2 linked regions of the Cupriavidus necator genome follow. The protein of the gene in region 1 interacts with the protein of each later gene in a pairwise test. Links are inferred from orthologs where the notes say so. Each region holds a gene or a part of one and is shown on either strand. Other genes may lie near its edges.

Region 1 (8,339 bases):
GCGGCGCTGCCGCTGACGGCGATCACCGCCTGGGAGGCTCTGTTCGACCGGCTGGGCATTTCGCCCAATGGGGATCACGCCGGGCGCCCGGTGCTGATCATCGGCGGCGCGGGCGGCGTGGGCTCGATCGGCATCCAGCTGGCCAAGGTGCTGGCCGGGCTGACCGTGATCGCCACCGCGTCGCGGCCCGAGTCGCAGGAATGGTGCCGCCGCCTTGGCGCCGACCATACGGTTGACCATCGTGGCGATCTGCCGGCGCAGCTGAAGGCGCTGGGATTTGCCGAGGTCGACTACATCCTCTGCTTCAACGACATCGACGGGCATTTCCCGGCGATGGCTGAAGTGGTCGCCCCGCAGGGCAAGATCTGCACGATCGTCGCAAATACGCGGCCGTTGCCGGTGGAATTGCTCAAGAACAAGAGCGCCACCTTCGTCTGGGAATTCATGTTCACGCGCGCCATGTACAGCACGCCCGACATGGTCGCGCAGCATCGTCTGCTTAACGAGGTCACGCGGCTGGTCGATGCCGGGCGCCTGCAGACCACGCTGGGCGAGAACCTGGGGCGCATCAATGCGGAGAACCTGCGGCGCGCGCACGCCATGCTGGAAGGCGGGCGCACTATCGGCAAGCTGGTGCTGGAAGGGTTCTGAGCCGGCGTGCCGCGCCCGGCAAACGACAACGTCCGCCGGGATGCCCCGGCGGGCGTTGTGCGTTCCCGGGGCAGGGGTCAGCCCATCTTGCCGAGGATGCTCTGCATCTCGTCGCTATTGAAGGCGCGCAGGGTTTGGGTGCGCACGTTGCCGGCTGCGCCGATGGTCAGCCCGAAGCTGGTCATGGTCTCGTCGTCGGGCGCTTCGACGGTGAGCACGATGTCGTATTCGCCCAGCGTCCAGTAGATGTCTTTCATCTGCACGCCCAGGCGTGCCCCCATCTCGCGCACGGCGGCCGCGCGCTTGGTGGTGTCCTTGACGGTGCGGATGCCCTGGTCGGTGAAGCTGGCTAGCACGATGTAGCGGGTCATGGCGGGACCTCCGGTTATGGTTGGATCGGTCGCCGTCCCGGCGGCGTGCATGGGGCAAGCGGCCGGGGCAGTGGTTCAGGGCTTCGGGGCGTGGCGAGGCGCGAATGGCATGGCGCCTCACCGTTGATGCTCGCGATGTCTGAGCAACTTCATGCCAACGCATATTGCGCGCCAGTCGGCGCGGCAGGCCAGGATGCGGATCGCGGACGCGCGCTCGGCTGTTCCAGCCGGCCGGTGTGTGCCGGTGTGTTTCAGTTGCGATACTGCGTGCGACTCAGTCCCCTGGGCTGCCACCGTCTGCGCTGTCGGGCGTGTCGAGCGCACGCATGTTGTCCAGCAACTTGAGCAGGTAATGCAGCGTGTGCGTCAGGTCATTGGTAGAAAACCCCGTCAGCGCCTGCTCGTAATAGGCCCGGATCTTCGGCTGCGCCTGGTGCAGCCAGACCTCCCGGCCCGGTTCGCTCATCCGTATCAGCCGTGAGCGGCGGTCGCGGCCGTCCGGGGCCAGCGTGACGTGGCCGTCGCGTTCCATCCGGCTGACCAGTCCTGACAGGTTTTGCCGGCTCACCATCAGGTAGCGGGCCAGGTCGCCCACGCTCATGCCATCGGCGGCTTCCGGACGCGACAACGCGCCGAGCACGGCCCACTGCTGCGTCGTCAGGCCCTCTGCCTCGACGGCTCGTGATCCCGTTTTATGCAACATATTTGCGCATTGGTATAGCCGGAAGAAAAGCCGGTTGGCCAGTTCCATGCGCGCGTTTGTGGGGAGTTCTACTTCTACGTCCGGGTTAACCATAGTCTTTTTCACAGTGTTGGCGTCTTGCGCAGGCAATGGCTGCCTCCTATTATAGGTAAATATATTTACCTAATTGGCGGTGCGATGTGACGGCGTCATGGCCGGCACGATAGCACCGGAATCCTGAAAGGAGAACGCTGTGCAAGGACTTGAAGGCAAGACGGTCATCGTGACCGGTGGTGGCGGTGGTATCGGCGGTGCAACGTGTTTGCGCTTTGCGCGCGCCGGGGCGGCGGTGGGCGTACTCGACCTTAACCCGGAAGCGGCCGAGCGCGTCGCCGGCCAGATCCGCGAGGCTGGCGGGCGGGCGCTGGCGATCCGCTGCGACATCACCGAGCGCGCCAGCGTGGATGCCGCGGTGGCGGCAGTGGAGCAGGGCCTGGGCCCGGTGGACGTGCTGGTCAACAACGCCGGCTGGGATGTGTTCAAGCCATTCATCAAGACCGAGCCCGCGCAATGGGATCGGCTGATCGCCATCAACCTGATCGGCGCGCTGCACATGCACCACGCGGTGCTGCCGGGCATGGTCGCGCGCCGGCGCGGACGCATCGTCAGCATTGCCTCGGACGCGGCGCGCGTGGGTTCGTCCGGCGAGGCGGTCTATGCCGCATGCAAGGGTGGGTTGGTGTCGTTCTCCAAGACGATTGCCCGCGAACATGCGCGCCACGGCATCACCGTCAACGTGGTGTGCCCAGGGCCGACCGAGACCGCGCTGTTCGAAGACTACAAGCAGGGTGCGGGCAACCCCGAGAAGCTGGTGGAAGCCTTTACCCGCTCGATCCCGCTGGGCCGCATCGGCCAGCCCGACGACCTGCCCGGCGCAGTGCTGTTCTTTGCCAGCGACGACGCCGGCTTTATCACCGGCCAGGTGCTGAGCGTGTCGGGCGGCCTGACCATGAACGGCTGAGCAAGCAAACACCAGAAAACGGAGACCACCATGCAATACGAAGACATCCTGTACGAAGTGCGCAACGGCGCCGCCTGGATCCTCATCAACCGCCCGGAAAAGATGAACGCCTTCCGCGGGCGCACCTGCGACGAACTGATCCACGCCATCAACCGCGCCGGCTATGACCGCGAGATCGGCGCCATCGTGCTGGCCGGTGCCGGCGAAAAGGCCTTCTGCACCGGCGGCGACCAGTCCGCGCACGAGGGCCAGTACGACGGCCGCGGCACCATCGGCCTGCCGATGGAAGAACTGCACAACGCCATCCGCGACGTGCCCAAGCCGGTGATCGCGCGCGTGCAGGGCTATGCCGTGGGCGGCGGCAACGTGCTGTGCACGATCTGCGATTTCACCATCGCGTCGGACAAGGCCGTATTCGGGCAGGTCGGGCCCAAGGTCGGTTCGGTCGACCCGGGCTACGGCACCGCCTTCCTGGCGCGCGTGGTGGGCGAGAAGAAGGCGCGCGAGATCTGGTACCTGTGCCGCCGCTATCCGGCCGCGGAAGCGCTGGCAATGGGGCTGGTCAATGCGGTGGTGCCGCACGAGCAGCTCGATGCCGAGGTACAGAAGTGGTGCGACGAGATCATGGAGAAGAGTCCCACCGCGATCGCCATTGCCAAGCGCTCCTTCAATCTCGATACCGCGCACCAGAGCGGCATCGCCGGCATGGGCATGTACGCGCTCAAGCTCTATTACGACACCGAGGAATCGCGCGAAGGCGTGCGCGCTTTCCAGGAAAAGCGCAAGCCCGAGTTCCGCAAGTACGCGAAGTAAGCCGTGCCGTCCGAACCAGCGGAGACCACCATGAATCCCTATCTTGACGAAGACCTGACGGCGCTGGCCGAGCACGCGCGCCGCTTTGCCGATGCGCGCGTGGCGCCCGGCTACCTGGAGCGCGACCGCACCCGCGTGCTGGACCGCGCGCTGATGCGCGAAATGGGCGAGATGGGCTTTATCGCGCCCGAACTGCCGGAGCAGTATGGCGGGCAGGGCATGGGCTCATTGGCCGCCGGCGTGATCCATGAAGCCGTGGCGCGTGCCGACCTGAGCCTGTCGTACATCAACTTGCTCGCGTCGCTCAATGGCCAGATCCTGGCGCACCATGCACAGCCGGAAATCGCCGGACCGTGGCTGCAGCGCCTGACGCGCGGCGAGGCGCTGCTGGCAATCGCGCTGACCGAGCCGCGCGGCGGCTCCGACGCGGCCAGCCTGCGCCTGCGCATGGAGCGCGATGGCGACGTCTACGTGCTCAACGGCGAGAAGACCTCGATCTCCGCCGCCGACCAGGCCGATGCCGCGGTGGTCTTTGCCCGCAGCGGCACCGTCGAGTCCGGCGCGCGCGGCGTGTCTGCGCTGCTGGTGCCGATGGACCTGCCGGGCATCACGCGCAACCGCTTCGACTGCCACGGCCAGCGCGCCATCGGGCGCGGCTCGATCTTCTTCGAGAACGTGCGCGTGCCGGCCAGCCACCTGCTCGGCAAGGAGGGGGAGGGGTTCGTGCAGGTGATGCAGGGCTTCGACTTCTCGCGCGCGCTGATCGGCCTGCAGGTGCTGGCGGTGGCGCAGGCCGCGCTGGACGAGACCTGGGCCTACGTGGCCGAGCGCCAGGCCTTCGGCAAGCCGCTGTCGGCCTTCCAGGGCGTGTCGCATCCGCTGGCCGATTTCGAGACCCAGGTGCAGGGTGCGCGCCTGCTGTGCCTGCAGACGCTGTGGCTCAAGGACCGTGGCCTGCCGCATACCGCCGAGGCGGCGATGTGCAAGTGGTGGGCGCCCAGGCTGGCGTACGACGTGGTGCACCAGTGCCTGCTGTCGTTCGGCCACGGTGGTTATGACCGCGGCGTGATGGAGCAGCGCCTGCGCGATGTGCTGGGCTTCCAGATCGGCGACGGCACGGCACAGATCATGAAGACCATCATTGCCCGCACGCGCGCGGGGCGCGAAGCCGTACCGGCCTGAAGCGGCGCCACGACCGCCGAGCCGTCCGATAAAGAGGAGACACCCATGGATTTCGACGCCGTACTGATCGCGCCGCGCCGTGCCGCCAGCATTGCCGCCAGGCATTGGCATGACCGCACCGTCAACGACTACCTGGCCGCCTGCGTGCGCGACCGGCCCGACGCCCCAGCGCTGACGGCGCTGAGCCTCGACAGCGGCAGCATGACACGCTTCACCTGGCGCGAACTGGCCCGGATGGCGGACCGGGTAGCGATGGGTCTCAGCCGCCTCGGCATCGGCGCGCAGGATGTGGTGTCATGCCAGCTCCCGAACGGCTGGCACCTGACTGTGCTGTATCTCGCCTGCTCGCGGCTGGGCGCGGTGCTCAACCCGCTGATGCCGATCTTCCGCGAGCGCGAGCTGTCGTTCATGCTGGCGCATGCGCAATGCAAGGTGGCGGTGGTGCCGCAGCTGTTCCGCGGCTTCGGCCATGCCCAGATGCTGCAGGGTTTGCGCGAGGCATTGCCGGCGCTGCGCCACATCGTTGTTGCCGGCGGTGATGGCGCGGACAGCTTTGAAGCACTGCTTAGCGGTCCCGCCTGGGAATATGAGCCCGATGCCGCCAACATCCTGCTGCGCAGCTGTCCCGGCCCGGACGACGTCACGCAGCTGATCTACACCTCCGGCACCACCGGCGAGCCCAAGGGCGTGATGCATAGCGCCAACACGCTGTTCTCCAACATCGTCGCCTACGCCGAACGGCTGCGCCTGACCAGCGACGATGTGGTGCTGATGGCGTCGCCGATGGCGCACCAGACCGGCTTCATGTATGGACTGCTGATGCCGGTGTTGCTGGGGGCGCATGCTGTGCTGCAAGACATCTGGGACCCGGCGCGCGCGGCCGCGCTGATCCGCGAGGAGGGCGTGACCTTCACCATGGGTTCGACGCCGTTCCTGACCGATCTGGCGCGTGTGGTGGCGGAGTCCGGCACGCCGGTTCCCAGCCTGCGCATCTTCCTGTGCGCCGGTGCGCCGATTCCCGGCGCGCTGGTCGAGCGCGCCCGCGAGGCGCTCGGCGCGAAGATCGTATCGGCCTGGGGCATGACGGAGAACGGTGCGGTTACCACCACGCTGCCGGATGACAGCGACGAGCGCGCCTCGACCACCGACGGCTGCCCGCTGCCAGGCGTCGAAATACGCATCGTGGACGGCACCGACGCCGACGTGCCGCCCGGCGAAACCGGCCGCCTGCTGGTGCGCGCCTGTTCCAACTTCGGTGGCTACCTGAAGCGCCCGCAGCTCAACGGCACCGATGCCGACGGCTGGTTCGACACCGGCGACCTCGCACGGCTGGATGCCAGCGGCTACCTGCGCATCGCCGGGCGCAGCAAGGACGTGATCATCCGCGGCGGCGAGAACATCCCCGTGCTGGAGGTCGAGACCCTGCTGTACCGCCATCCCGCGGTCTCCCAGGTGGCCATCGTCGCCTATCCCGACGAGCGCCTGGGCGAGCGCGCCTGCGCCTTCGTGGTACCGCGCGCCGGCCAGCCGTTCGACCAGGCGGCGATGGTGGACTGGCTCAAGGCGCAGAAAATGGCGCTGCAGTACATCCCCGAGAAGCTCGTGGTGCGGGACGCCTTGCCGGCCACGCCCGCCGGGAAGATCCAGAAATTCCGGCTGCGCGAGATGCTGCGCGGTGACGCGTCCTGAAGCTGGTTCCGCGGTGGCCCCGGCCACCGCGGAACGGCGCGCAAGCGCTCAGCGGCATTGCTTGTGCGCCGCGCTGACTGCGTCGCCAAACAACTCGGCCACCAGGTCGATCTCGGTCTCGCCGATGACCAGCGGTGGCAGGAAGCGCACCGTGGCGCCGTGGCGTCCGCCCAGTTCGACGATCAGCCCGCGCTGCAGGCATTCGCGTTGCACCGTGCGCGCGAAGGTGCCGTCGGCCGGGTAGGCGCCCACCGCATCGGCCTCGGCACGTTCGTCGATCAGTTCCACCCCGATCATCAGGCCGCGCCCGCGCACTTCGCCGATCGCGGGGCACGCGGTATGCAACTGCCGCAGCCGCGTGGCGAGGCGCTGGCCCATGGTCTCGGCATGGGCGACGATGCCTTGCGCGACCAGGGTGCGGATGGTGGCGGAGCCCGCCGCCATCGCCAGCTGGTTGCCGCGGAAGGTGCCGGCGTGCGCGCCCGGTTGCCACGCGTCGAGCGCGCTGTCGTAGATCACCACCGACATCGGCAAGCTGCCGCCGATCGCCTTGGACAGGACCAGCACGTCCGGCACGATGCCGGCATGCTCGAACGCGAACATGCGCCCGGTGCGGCCGAGCCCGGTCTGCACTTCGTCGAGCACCAGCGCGATGCCGTACTCGCGCGTGATGCGGCGCAGTTCGCGCAGCCAGCGCGCGGGCGCGGGGATCACGCCGCCTTCGCCCTGTACCGCTTCCACCACCACCGCCGCCGGCGGCAGCACGCCGGACTCCGGGTCGGCCAGCATCTGCTCGATATAGCGCAGGCCCGCGTCGATGCCGGCGTCGCCGCGCAGGCCGAACGGGCAGCGGTAGTCATACGGGTAGGGCAGGAACTGCACGCTGCCGCCGAGCGCACCCAGCGGCGCCTTGGGGCCGAGGTTGCCCATCAGCGCCAGCGTGCCGTGCGTCATGCCGTGGTAGCCGCCGGCAAAGCTCAGCACCGTATGGCGTCCGGTGGCGGTCTTGGCCAGCTTGAGCGCTGCCTCGATGCCGTCGGCGCCGGTCGGGCCGCAGAACTGGATACGGGCGCGCGCTGCGAACTCGGGCGGCAGCAGGCCGAACAGGTCGTCGATAAAGCGGTCCTTGACCGGCGTGGCCAGGTCCAGCGTATGCAGCGGCAGGCCGCTGTCGAGCGTGTCGCGCAGCGCGCGCACTACTGCCGGGTGGTTGTGGCCGAGCGCCAGCGTGCCGGCGCCGGCCAGGCAGTCGATGAAGAGCTGGCCGCTGGTATCGCGCAAATACACGCCATAGCCCTGTTCCAGCGCCAGCGGGATGCGGCGCGGATAGGAGCGGGCGTTGGACTCGCGCGCGGACTGGCGCTGCAGGTAGGGGTTGTCGTCGAGCCGGATGGGCGCTTGCCGGACGAAGGCGCCAGCCGAGAACGGCGCGGGTTGGCCGTGGGCATGCGTGGCGAGCGAGGGAGGCGTCATGGTGTCGTTCCTAACGGGGGCGTTGAACAGGGACGTTGACTGCGGGGCCCGGCATCGAGACCGGGCAAGATGGGTTGGCCCGCGCGCGGGGGCAGCTCGCGCGGCGGATACTGCCGGTGCACGACGCGCGCGGCGGCCAGTGGCGTGGCCAGGCTCGCGACGTAGCGGGTGTCGTGATCGGGCTGGCCACATGCATCGTGGATATGCCAGACGCGCAGGTCGGCCCCGGCGCGCGCCAGCGGCGGCACGCAGGCAGCGCACGCCGGCAGCGCCACGCGCACCGATTGCGGCGCAGCCGACAGCCCTGTGCCGACGGCCTTGCTGCACGCTTCCTTGGCAGTCCACAGGCGCAGGAAGGCGAGCATGGCATCCTGCGGTTGGCGCTGCGCCAGCGCGCTCAGCCAGCGCATTTCGTCGGGGTTGCAGGCCACGGCCGCGCTGTCGTGCCAGGCTGTCC
Region 2 (8,357 bases), on another replicon or contig:
GTTCCCTATAACGTAGTCGGCCCGAAGGTCTGATCCATGATGTTTGAAACCTGGTGGCTGCTGGCGCTGCCACTTGTCTTTGGCCTTGGCTGGATGGCGGCGCGCTTCGATGTGCGCCAGCTGATCAGCGAGCAGGGCGCCTTGCCGCGCTCGTATTTCAAGGGCCTCAACTTCCTGCTCAACGAGCAACCCGACAAGGCCATCGACGCCTTTATCGAGGTCGCGCGGCTGGACCCGGAAACCACCGAGCTGCACTTCGCGCTGGGCGCGCTGTTCCGCCGCCGCGGCGAAACCGAGCGTGCCATCCGCGTGCACCAGAACCTGGCGACCCGCCCCGACCTGCCCGAGCCCGAGCGTGAGCATGCCTTGTTTGAACTGGGCGAGGACTTCCTGCGCGCCGGCCTGCTGGACCGCGCCGAGGAATCGCTGCGCCGGCTGATGTCGGGCCCCTACGCGGCGTCGGCCAAGCGCGTGCTGCTTGAGCTCTATGAAGTGGAAAAGGAGTGGCAGAAGGCGATCGAGGCTGCGCGCGAGCTGCAGACGCTGGAGCAGACCAGCTACAGCCTGCAGATTGCCCAGTTCTGCTGCGAGCTGGCGCAGGACGCGCTGCAGCGCAAGCGCCCCGAAGATGCGGTGAAGTGGCTGAACCAGGCCGTTGCCGAGAATCCTGCCAACGTGCGTGCCCCGATCCTGTTGGGCGACGTGGCCGCGGCGGCGGGCGATGCCCGCGCGGCGCTTGGCCACTGGCTTGGCATCGAACGGCAGGATGCATCCTTTCTGCCGCTGGTGGCGGACCGCGTGGTCAAGGCCTACGCCAGCCTGCAGGAGGAGGGCGCCGCACTGGAATGGCTGCGCGGCCTGCTCAAGGGCAAGCTGGCGCCGGAGGTGCTCGATACCGCCTACAAGGCAGAGCTGGAAGTGAATGGCCCGGAAGCCGCCGCGCGCCTGATGCGCGAACAGCTGCGCCGCCAGCCCACGCTGCTGGCGCTGACCAAGTATTTCGAGGCGCAGGCGGCGGTGGTCACGGCCGGCGCCCCGTCCGCGCAGCCGGCGGGTGCCGATGCCCCGGCAGAGGGTGCCGAGGGCGCCGACGGCAACGGCGAGCAAGCGCAGGAAACCACGGCCATCCGTGACCTGCTGCAGCTGCGCACGCGCAACCTCGCGCGCTACACCTGCCGCGAGTGCGGCTTCCGCGCCCGGCTTTTCTATTGGCAATGCCCGGGATGCAACCGCTGGGAAACCTACGCCCCGCGGCGTTCCGAGACGCTCGGCTGATCCCGGGCGGCCTGTGCAACAGAATTGAATTGACGCTATGAAAGTCACGATCATCGGCAGCGGCTATGTCGGCCTTGTCACCGGCGCCTGCCTGGCGGAACTTGGCAACGACGTGTTCTGCCTGGACCTGGACGAGCAGAAGATCGCGCTGCTTAACGCAGGCGGGGTGCCGATCTACGAGCCGGGCCTGCAGGAGCTGATCCAGCGCAACCGGGCCGCCGGGCGGCTGACCTTTTCCACCGACGTGGCGGCCAGCGTCGAGCACGCCGACGTGCAGTTCATCGCCGTGGGCACGCCCCCGGACGAAGACGGCTCTGCCGACCTGAAGTACGTGTTGGCGGCGGCGCGCAATATCGGCCGCCATATGACCGGCTTCAAGGTCGTGGTCGACAAGTCCACCGTGCCGGTTGGCACCGGCGACCGCGTGGCCGCCACGATCCGCGCGGAGCTGGCCGCGCGCAGCCTGGAAGACCTGCAGTTCTCGGTGGTGTCGAACCCCGAGTTCCTGAAGGAGGGCGCCGCGGTCGAGGACTTCATGCGCCCGGACCGCATCGTGCTGGGCTGCAACGCCGACGTCGCCGGCCGCCACGCGCAGGCCACCATGCGCCAGCTTTACGCGCCGTTCAACCGGCACCACGAGCGCACCTTCTACATGGACGTGCGCTCGGCCGAGTTCACCAAATACGCCGCCAATTCGATGCTGGCCACGCGCATCTCGTTCATGAACGAGCTGGCCAACCTGGCCGACGAGGTCGGCGCCGATATCGAACTGGTGCGCATGGGCATCGGATCGGACCCGCGCATCGGCTACAGCTTCCTGTATGCCGGCGCCGGCTATGGCGGTTCATGCTTCCCCAAGGACGTGCAGGCGCTGATGCGCACCGCCGCCGACCATGGCAAGCCGATGCGCGTGCTGGAAGCGGTGGAATCGGTCAACGGCGCACAGAAGCGCGTGCTGGGCGACAAGGTCGTGCGCCGCTTCGGCGATGACCTGACTGGCCGCACCTTTGCGGTGTGGGGCCTGGCCTTCAAGCCCAACACCGACGACATGCGCGAGGCACCGTCGCGGGTGCTGGCACGCGAACTGGTGTCGCGCGGCGCGTCGCTGCGCATGCACGACCCGGTGTCGATGGCCGAAGCCCGGCGCGTGCTGGATGCCGACCTGGCCGACCTGCCGGGCGGCGCCGCGCGCGTGAGTTTCCACGAGAACCAGATGGATGCGCTGGACGGCGCCGACGCGCTGGTGATCGTGACTGAATGGAAGGTGTTCCGCAGCCCAGACTTCGGTCAGATCAAGCGGCGCCTGAAGGCCCCGGTGGTCTTCGACGGGCGCAACCTGTATGAGCCTGAGGCCATGGTCGAGACCGGCGTGGAGTACCACGCCATCGGCCGCCCGACCCGGCAGGCCGTGAACGAATGAGGCGCCGGCGGGTCAACGGACTCATCAACCGATAAGCTAACGCGGCGGCCGCGGCCGGCGCGATATTGCCAAGGATCTTCATGAACAAGACCGTCATTCCGCAGGAGCAGATCCGGCAGTCCCATATCCTGGTGGTCGGCGACATGATGCTGGACCGCTACTGGTTCGGCGATGTGGAGCGCATCTCGCCGGAAGCACCGGTGCCGGTGGTCCAGGTCAAGCGCAGCGACGAGCGCCTGGGCGGCGCCGCCAACGTGGCCCGCAATGCCGCGGCACTGGGCGCACGCGTGGGCATGCTGGGCGTGGTCGGCGACGACGAGCCGGCCCGCACGCTTGAAGCGCTGCTGGGCGAGAGCCATGTGCAGCCCTACCTGCACCGCGATCCCAAGCTCAACACCACCATCAAGCTGCGCGTGGTGGCGCACCAGCAGCAGTTGCTGCGCGTGGATTTCGAGAGCGCGCCGGCGCATGAAGTGCTGGCCGCGGTACAGGACCGCTTCCTGGCCCTGATCAACGACTACCAGGTGCTGGTGCTGTCCGATTACGGCAAAGGCGGTCTGACCCACGTCACGCGCATGATCGACGCCAGCCGCGCGGCCGGGCGCAAGGTGCTGATCGATCCCAAGGGCGACGACTACTCGCGCTACCGCGGCGCCACCCTGATCACCCCCAACCGGGCCGAGATGCGTGCCGTGGTCGGCGCCTGGAAGACCGAGGCCGACCTGACCATCCGCGCGCAGAACCTGCGCCGCGGGCTGCAGCTGGAGGCGCTGTTGCTGACGCGCTCGGAAGAGGGCATGACGCTCTACACCGAGGCCGAGGTGCTGCACGTCTCCGCCCAGGCGCGCGAGGTCTATGATGTATCGGGTGCGGGCGATACCGTGATCGCCACGCTCGCCACCATGCTGGGTGCCGGCGTGCCGCTCAAGGAAGCCGTGCAGCATGCCAATCGTGCCGGCGCCATCGTGGTGGGCAAGCTTGGTACCGCCGTCGTCTCTTATTCTGAATTGTTCGGCGCCGCCCCGTGAGGCGTGGCGCCCCCATCCTGATCCGACCATGACCATCATCGTCACCGGCGCCGCTGGCTTTATCGGCAGCAACCTCGTCAAAGGCCTGAACGACCGCGGCGAGACCAACGTCATCGCTGTCGACAACCTGACCCGTGCCGACAAGTTCCACAACCTGGTCGACTGCGAGATCTCCGACTACCTGGACAAGCAGGACTTCCTCGCGCGCTTTGCCCGCGGCGAGTTCGGCAAGGTGCGGGCGGTATTCCATGAGGGCGCGTGCTCCGACACCATGGAGACCGACGGCCGTTACATGATGGAGAACAACTACCGTTACACGCTGTCGCTGATGGAGAGCTGCCTGGAACAGGGCACGCAGTTCCTGTATGCGTCGTCGGCGGCTACCTACGGTGCTTCGCAGGTGTTCCGCGAAGACCGCGAGTTTGAGCGCCCGCTGAACGTGTACGGCTACTCCAAGTTCCTGTTCGACCAGATCGTGCGGCGCCGGCTGCCGTCGGCGCTGTCGCAGATCGTGGGCTTCCGCTACTTCAACGTGTACGGCCCGCGTGAAACGCACAAGGGCCGCATGGCCTCGGTCGCCTTCCACAACTTCAACCAGTTCCGCGCCGACGGCACGGTGAAGCTGTTCGGCGAGTACGGTGGCTATGCCCCCGGCATGCAGAGCCGCGACTTTATCTCGGTCGAGGACGTGGTCAAGGTCAACCTGCACTTCTTCGACCATCCGGACAAGTCCGGCATCTTCAATCTCGGCACCGGCCGCGCGCAGCCGTTCAACGACATCGCCGCCACCGTGGTCAATACCCTGCGCGAGGCCGAAGGCAAGCCGCGCCTGTCGCTCGATGAACTGGTGCAGGAAGGCCTGCTCGAGTACGTCAAGTTCCCCGATGCGCTGCGCGGCAAGTACCAGTGCTTTACGCAGTCGGATGTGTCGAAGCTGCGCAGCGCCGGCTACAGCGAGCCGTTCCTGAGCGTCGAGGAAGGCGTGGCGCGCTACTGCCGCTGGCTGATCGAACGCGCCGGCTGACAATCGGCGCGCAGCCGGCCGACACGCTTTCGTGCGGCCGGTGTCAACTTTTGTTGCCGCATGGGCCGCCGCTGCGGCCCGCCCCTATCCTGACCTGACCTCGCCGCCCCGGCGGGGGTGGTACCTCAGACCATCCACAGGAAAGGAGAGCCTTCATGTTCAAGCATTGGGTCCGGCAACTTGCCCGGCGTTTTTCCCTGGTATTCCTTGCTGCAACCATCTGCCTGTTCGCAGGCGGTGCCGCGCATGCCGCCATCGATGTCAACACGGCGGACGAGGCGGCGCTGACCTCGGTCAAGGGCGTGGGAGCCGCCACCGCCCGCAACATCATCGACGAACGCAACAAGCGTGGGCCCTACAAGGACGCCGCGGACCTGGCCGAGCGCGTCAGCGGCATCGGGCCGAAGTCCGTGGCGAAGCTGCAGGACGCTGGCCTCGCCATTGGCCCGAAGGGAGCCGCAGCAGCGGCCCCGGCCAAGGCCGCCAAGGCAGCGCCCGCGGCGGCCACCAAGCCGGCGCGCTAGCAGGCGCAGGGGCTGGCGCCCGGCTGCCACGTGGCCGGGCGCTCTCCTTGCTGGTATGGGTTGTGCTAGACCCTTGCCGCTTCGCACGCCCCGTGGCGGCGGAGTATCATGCGGACGCCGCGCCGGCAGGATCTGCCGCGCGTGACTGCCGACAGGCACGCATCTACCAAACAACCAGGCACAAACGCGGCGGCCGCCGACCAGGCGGCCAGCCCGGACCACAGGGAGCAGAACAATATGGCGAATGGCGAGGACGCGGGATTCCTGCCGCAGTGGCGGCTCAAGACCGAAGGTGTGATCGGGCCGGATGAGCGGCTGCCCGCCGGGCAGACGCTGCTGGCCGGCATCCAGCACGTGGTGGCGATGTTCGGCTCGACCGCCATTGCACCGATCCTGATGGGTTTCAACCCGAATATCGCCATCCTGTTTTCCGGCATCGGCACGCTGATCTTCTTCCTGTGCGTGCGCGGGCGGGTGCCGAGCTATCTTGGCTCCAGCTTCGCTTTCATCGCCGTGGTGATCGCCGCCACCGGCTACGCGGGCAGCGGCCCCAACCTCAATATCCCGGTGGCACTGGGCGGCATCATCGCCGCCGGCGCGCTGTACACGGTGATCGGCCTGATCGTGCAGGCGGTGGGCTACGCCTGGGTCGAAAAGCTGATGCCGCCGGTGGTGACCGGCGCCATCGTCGCGGCGATCGGGCTGAACCTGGCCCCGGTAGCGGTCAAGGCGGTCAGCGGGGCGGCCCTCGATACCTGGGTGGGCCTGCTGACGGTGGTGGCCGTGGGGCTGGTGGCGGTGCGTGCGCCCGGCATGATCGGGCGCCTGCCGGTGCTGATCGGCGGCCTGGCCGGCTACCTCGCCTACTACCTGGGCACCAATGTGATGGGGCTGGGCAAGCCGATCGACTTCTCCAGCGTGGCAGCGGCCAGCTGGTTCGGGCTGCCGGCGTTCACGGCGCCGACCTTCGAGCTCAGCGCCATGCTGCTGATCGCCCCGGTGGCGATTGTGCTGGTGGCGGAGAACCTGGGTCATATCAAGGCCATCGGCGTGATGACCGGGCGCAACCTGGACCCGTATATCGGCCGTGCCTTCATCGGCGACGGCATCGCGACCATGCTGTCGGCCAGCGGCGGCGGCACCGGCGTGACCACTTATGCCGAGAACATGGGCGTGATGGCGGTCACCAAGATCTACTCGACGCTGATCTTCGTGGTCGCGGCCGCGGTGGCCATCCTGCTGGGCTTCTCGCCCAAGTTCGGTGCGCTGATCCTGACCATCCCGGGTCCGGTGATCGGCGGGCTGACCATCGTCGTGTTCGGCCTGATCGCGGCGACGGCGGGCCGGATCTGGGTGCAGAACAAGGTGGACTTCTCCAGCTCGCGCAACCTGATCACGGTTGGCGCCACGCTGACGGTGGCCGCCGGCGACCTGACGCTGAAACTGGGCGGCATGACGCTGGGCGGCATCGGGACTGCCACCTTCGGCTGCATCCTGCTGTACCACCTGTTGGGCGAAGGCAACCACGAAGAGGGCTGAGCCAGGGCAGGATGGGCGCAGGCGGGCGGGTGGCAGCGTAAATCCCGCCTGCCGGCGAGGGATAGGTGTCTGGATTACAATGGCCGGCGAATTGGAATCCCCCGTTTGCGACCCCCTTTCGCGACCCCTCGCTCCATGGCCTACAAGACAATTGAAGACACCATCGGCAATACGCCGCTGGTCAGACTGCAGCGCATCCCCGGTGCCGCCAACGACGCGCGCGGCAATGTGATCCTCGGCAAGCTCGAAGGCAACAACCCGGCCGGTTCGGTCAAGGACCGCCCCGCGGTGTCGATGATCGCCCGGGCCGAGGCGCGCGGGCGCATCAAGCCGGGCGACACCCTGATCGAGGCGACTTCCGGCAATACCGGCATCGCGCTGGCCATGGCGGCCGCCATCCGCGGCTACAAGATGGTGCTGATCATGCCCGAGGACCTGAGCCTCGAACGCCGCCAGAGCATGGCGGCCTACGGTGCCGAGATCATCCTGACCCCGGTCAAGGGCGGCATGGAGTACGCCCGCGACCTGGCGGATTCGATGGAGCGCGATGGCAAGGGCGTGATCCTCGACCAGTTCGCCAACCCGGACAACCCGCAGGCGCACTACGAGGGCACCGGGCCGGAGATCTGGCGCGATACCGACGGCCGCATCACCCACTTCGTTTCGGCGATGGGCACCACCGGCACCATTACCGGCGTGTCGCGCTACCTGAAGGAACAGAACCCGGAGATCCAGGTCATCGGCGCGCAGCCGGCCGAAGGCTCGCGCATCCCGGGCATCCGCAAGTGGCCCGAGGCGTATCTGCCCAAGATCTACGATGCCAGCTACATCGACCGCACCGAGCCGGTGAGCCAGGGCGATGCCGAGCACATGGCGCGGCGCATGGCGTCCGAAGAGGGCATCTTCTGCGGCATTTCGGCCGCGGGCGCGCTCTGCGTGGCGCTGCGCATTGCCGAGGAAGTGGAGAACGCCACCATCGTGTTCGTTGTGTGCGACCGCGGCGACCGCTACCTGTCGACCGGCGTGTTCCCGGCGTGACCTGAACCGGTGCCAACAAGAAAGGCCTCGCAAATGCGAGGCCTTTCTTGCTTTGGCGGGCAGCTGGCGTCAGCCCATCGCCGCCTTGACCGCCTCGCCCAGCTGGTACACCGCCAGCGCATAGAAGAAGCTGCGGTTGTAGCGCGTCAGCACGTAGAAGTTGCGCAGGCCGAGCAGGTACTCGGTCGGCTGGTCGGGGGTGGGCAAGTCCACCACCAGCACGCCAGTCTCGCCTTCGCGCGCGGGGTCGATCGGCTCGTCCACGCGCAGGCCGGCGCGGGTCAGCTGGTTGAGCGTGCGCGTGGGCCACGGCTCACCGTCGGCCGCGGCGGTGGCGATACCCAGGCTGCCGGCGTCGCCGGCAATGCGCCACACCACCGGGCGGCCCGGCTCCCAGCCGTGCAGCTGCAGGAAGCGCGCGACACTGCCGATGGCGTCGGTAGGGCTGTTGCGCAGGTCGATGCGGCCGTTGTTGTCGTAGTCGATGGCGTATTCGCGCAGGCTGGTCG

Evidence for each region.
Region 2: the proteins of badI (region 1) and rfaD interact in binary tests that used the Escherichia coli proteins (3 or more experiments, as listed by UniProt). The link is inferred for Cupriavidus necator from one-to-one orthologs.

The regions. Positions count from the first base shown.
Region 1 is NZ_CP066019.1:1,846,865-1,855,203, reverse strand. What follows is about bases 1,859-4,646. They hold badI (2-ketocyclohexanecarboxyl-CoA hydrolase), read left to right. Parts: upstream 1,859-2,755; coding sequence 2,756-3,538; downstream 3,539-4,646. Other genes in these bases: aliB (cyclohexanecarboxyl-CoA dehydrogenase), read left to right, coding at 3,569-4,646; badH (2-hydroxycyclohexanecarboxyl-CoA dehydrogenase), read left to right, coding at 1,958-2,725. In the rest of the region: I6H87_RS27350 (zinc-binding alcohol dehydrogenase family protein), read left to right, coding at 1-651; I6H87_RS27345 (GYD domain-containing protein), read right to left, coding at 729-1,022; I6H87_RS27340 (MarR family winged helix-turn-helix transcriptional regulator), read right to left, coding at 1,297-1,818; more of aliB, read left to right, coding at 4,647-4,720; aliA (cyclohexanecarboxylate-CoA ligase), read left to right, coding at 4,766-6,409; I6H87_RS27315 (diaminobutyrate--2-oxoglutarate transaminase), read right to left, coding at 6,458-7,882; I6H87_RS27310 (4'-phosphopantetheinyl transferase family protein), read right to left, coding at 7,879-8,339. UniProt on the Escherichia coli protein: Converts o-succinylbenzoyl-CoA (OSB-CoA) to 1,4-dihydroxy-2-naphthoyl-CoA (DHNA-CoA).
Region 2 is NZ_CP066018.1:632,662-641,018, reverse strand. Bases 2,944-5,749 are described here. They hold rfaD (ADP-glyceromanno-heptose 6-epimerase), read left to right. Parts: upstream 2,944-3,751; coding sequence 3,752-4,747; downstream 4,748-5,749. Other genes in these bases: I6H87_RS02990 (solute carrier family 23 protein), read left to right, coding at 5,509-5,749; I6H87_RS02995 (ComEA family DNA-binding protein), read left to right, coding at 4,903-5,271; rfaE1 (D-glycero-beta-D-manno-heptose-7-phosphate kinase), read left to right, coding at 2,944-3,723. Outside these bases: I6H87_RS03020 (LapA family protein), read left to right, coding at 1-33; lipopolysaccharide assembly protein LapB, read left to right, coding at 37-1,275; I6H87_RS03010 (UDP-glucose dehydrogenase family protein), read left to right, coding at 1,313-2,695; more of rfaE1, read left to right, coding at 2,776-2,943; more of I6H87_RS02990, read left to right, coding at 5,750-6,810; cysteine synthase CysM, read left to right, coding at 6,946-7,848; mltB (lytic murein transglycosylase B), read right to left, coding at 7,918-8,357. UniProt on the Escherichia coli protein: Catalyzes the interconversion between ADP-D-glycero-beta-D-manno-heptose and ADP-L-glycero-beta-D-manno-heptose via an epimerization at carbon 6 of the heptose.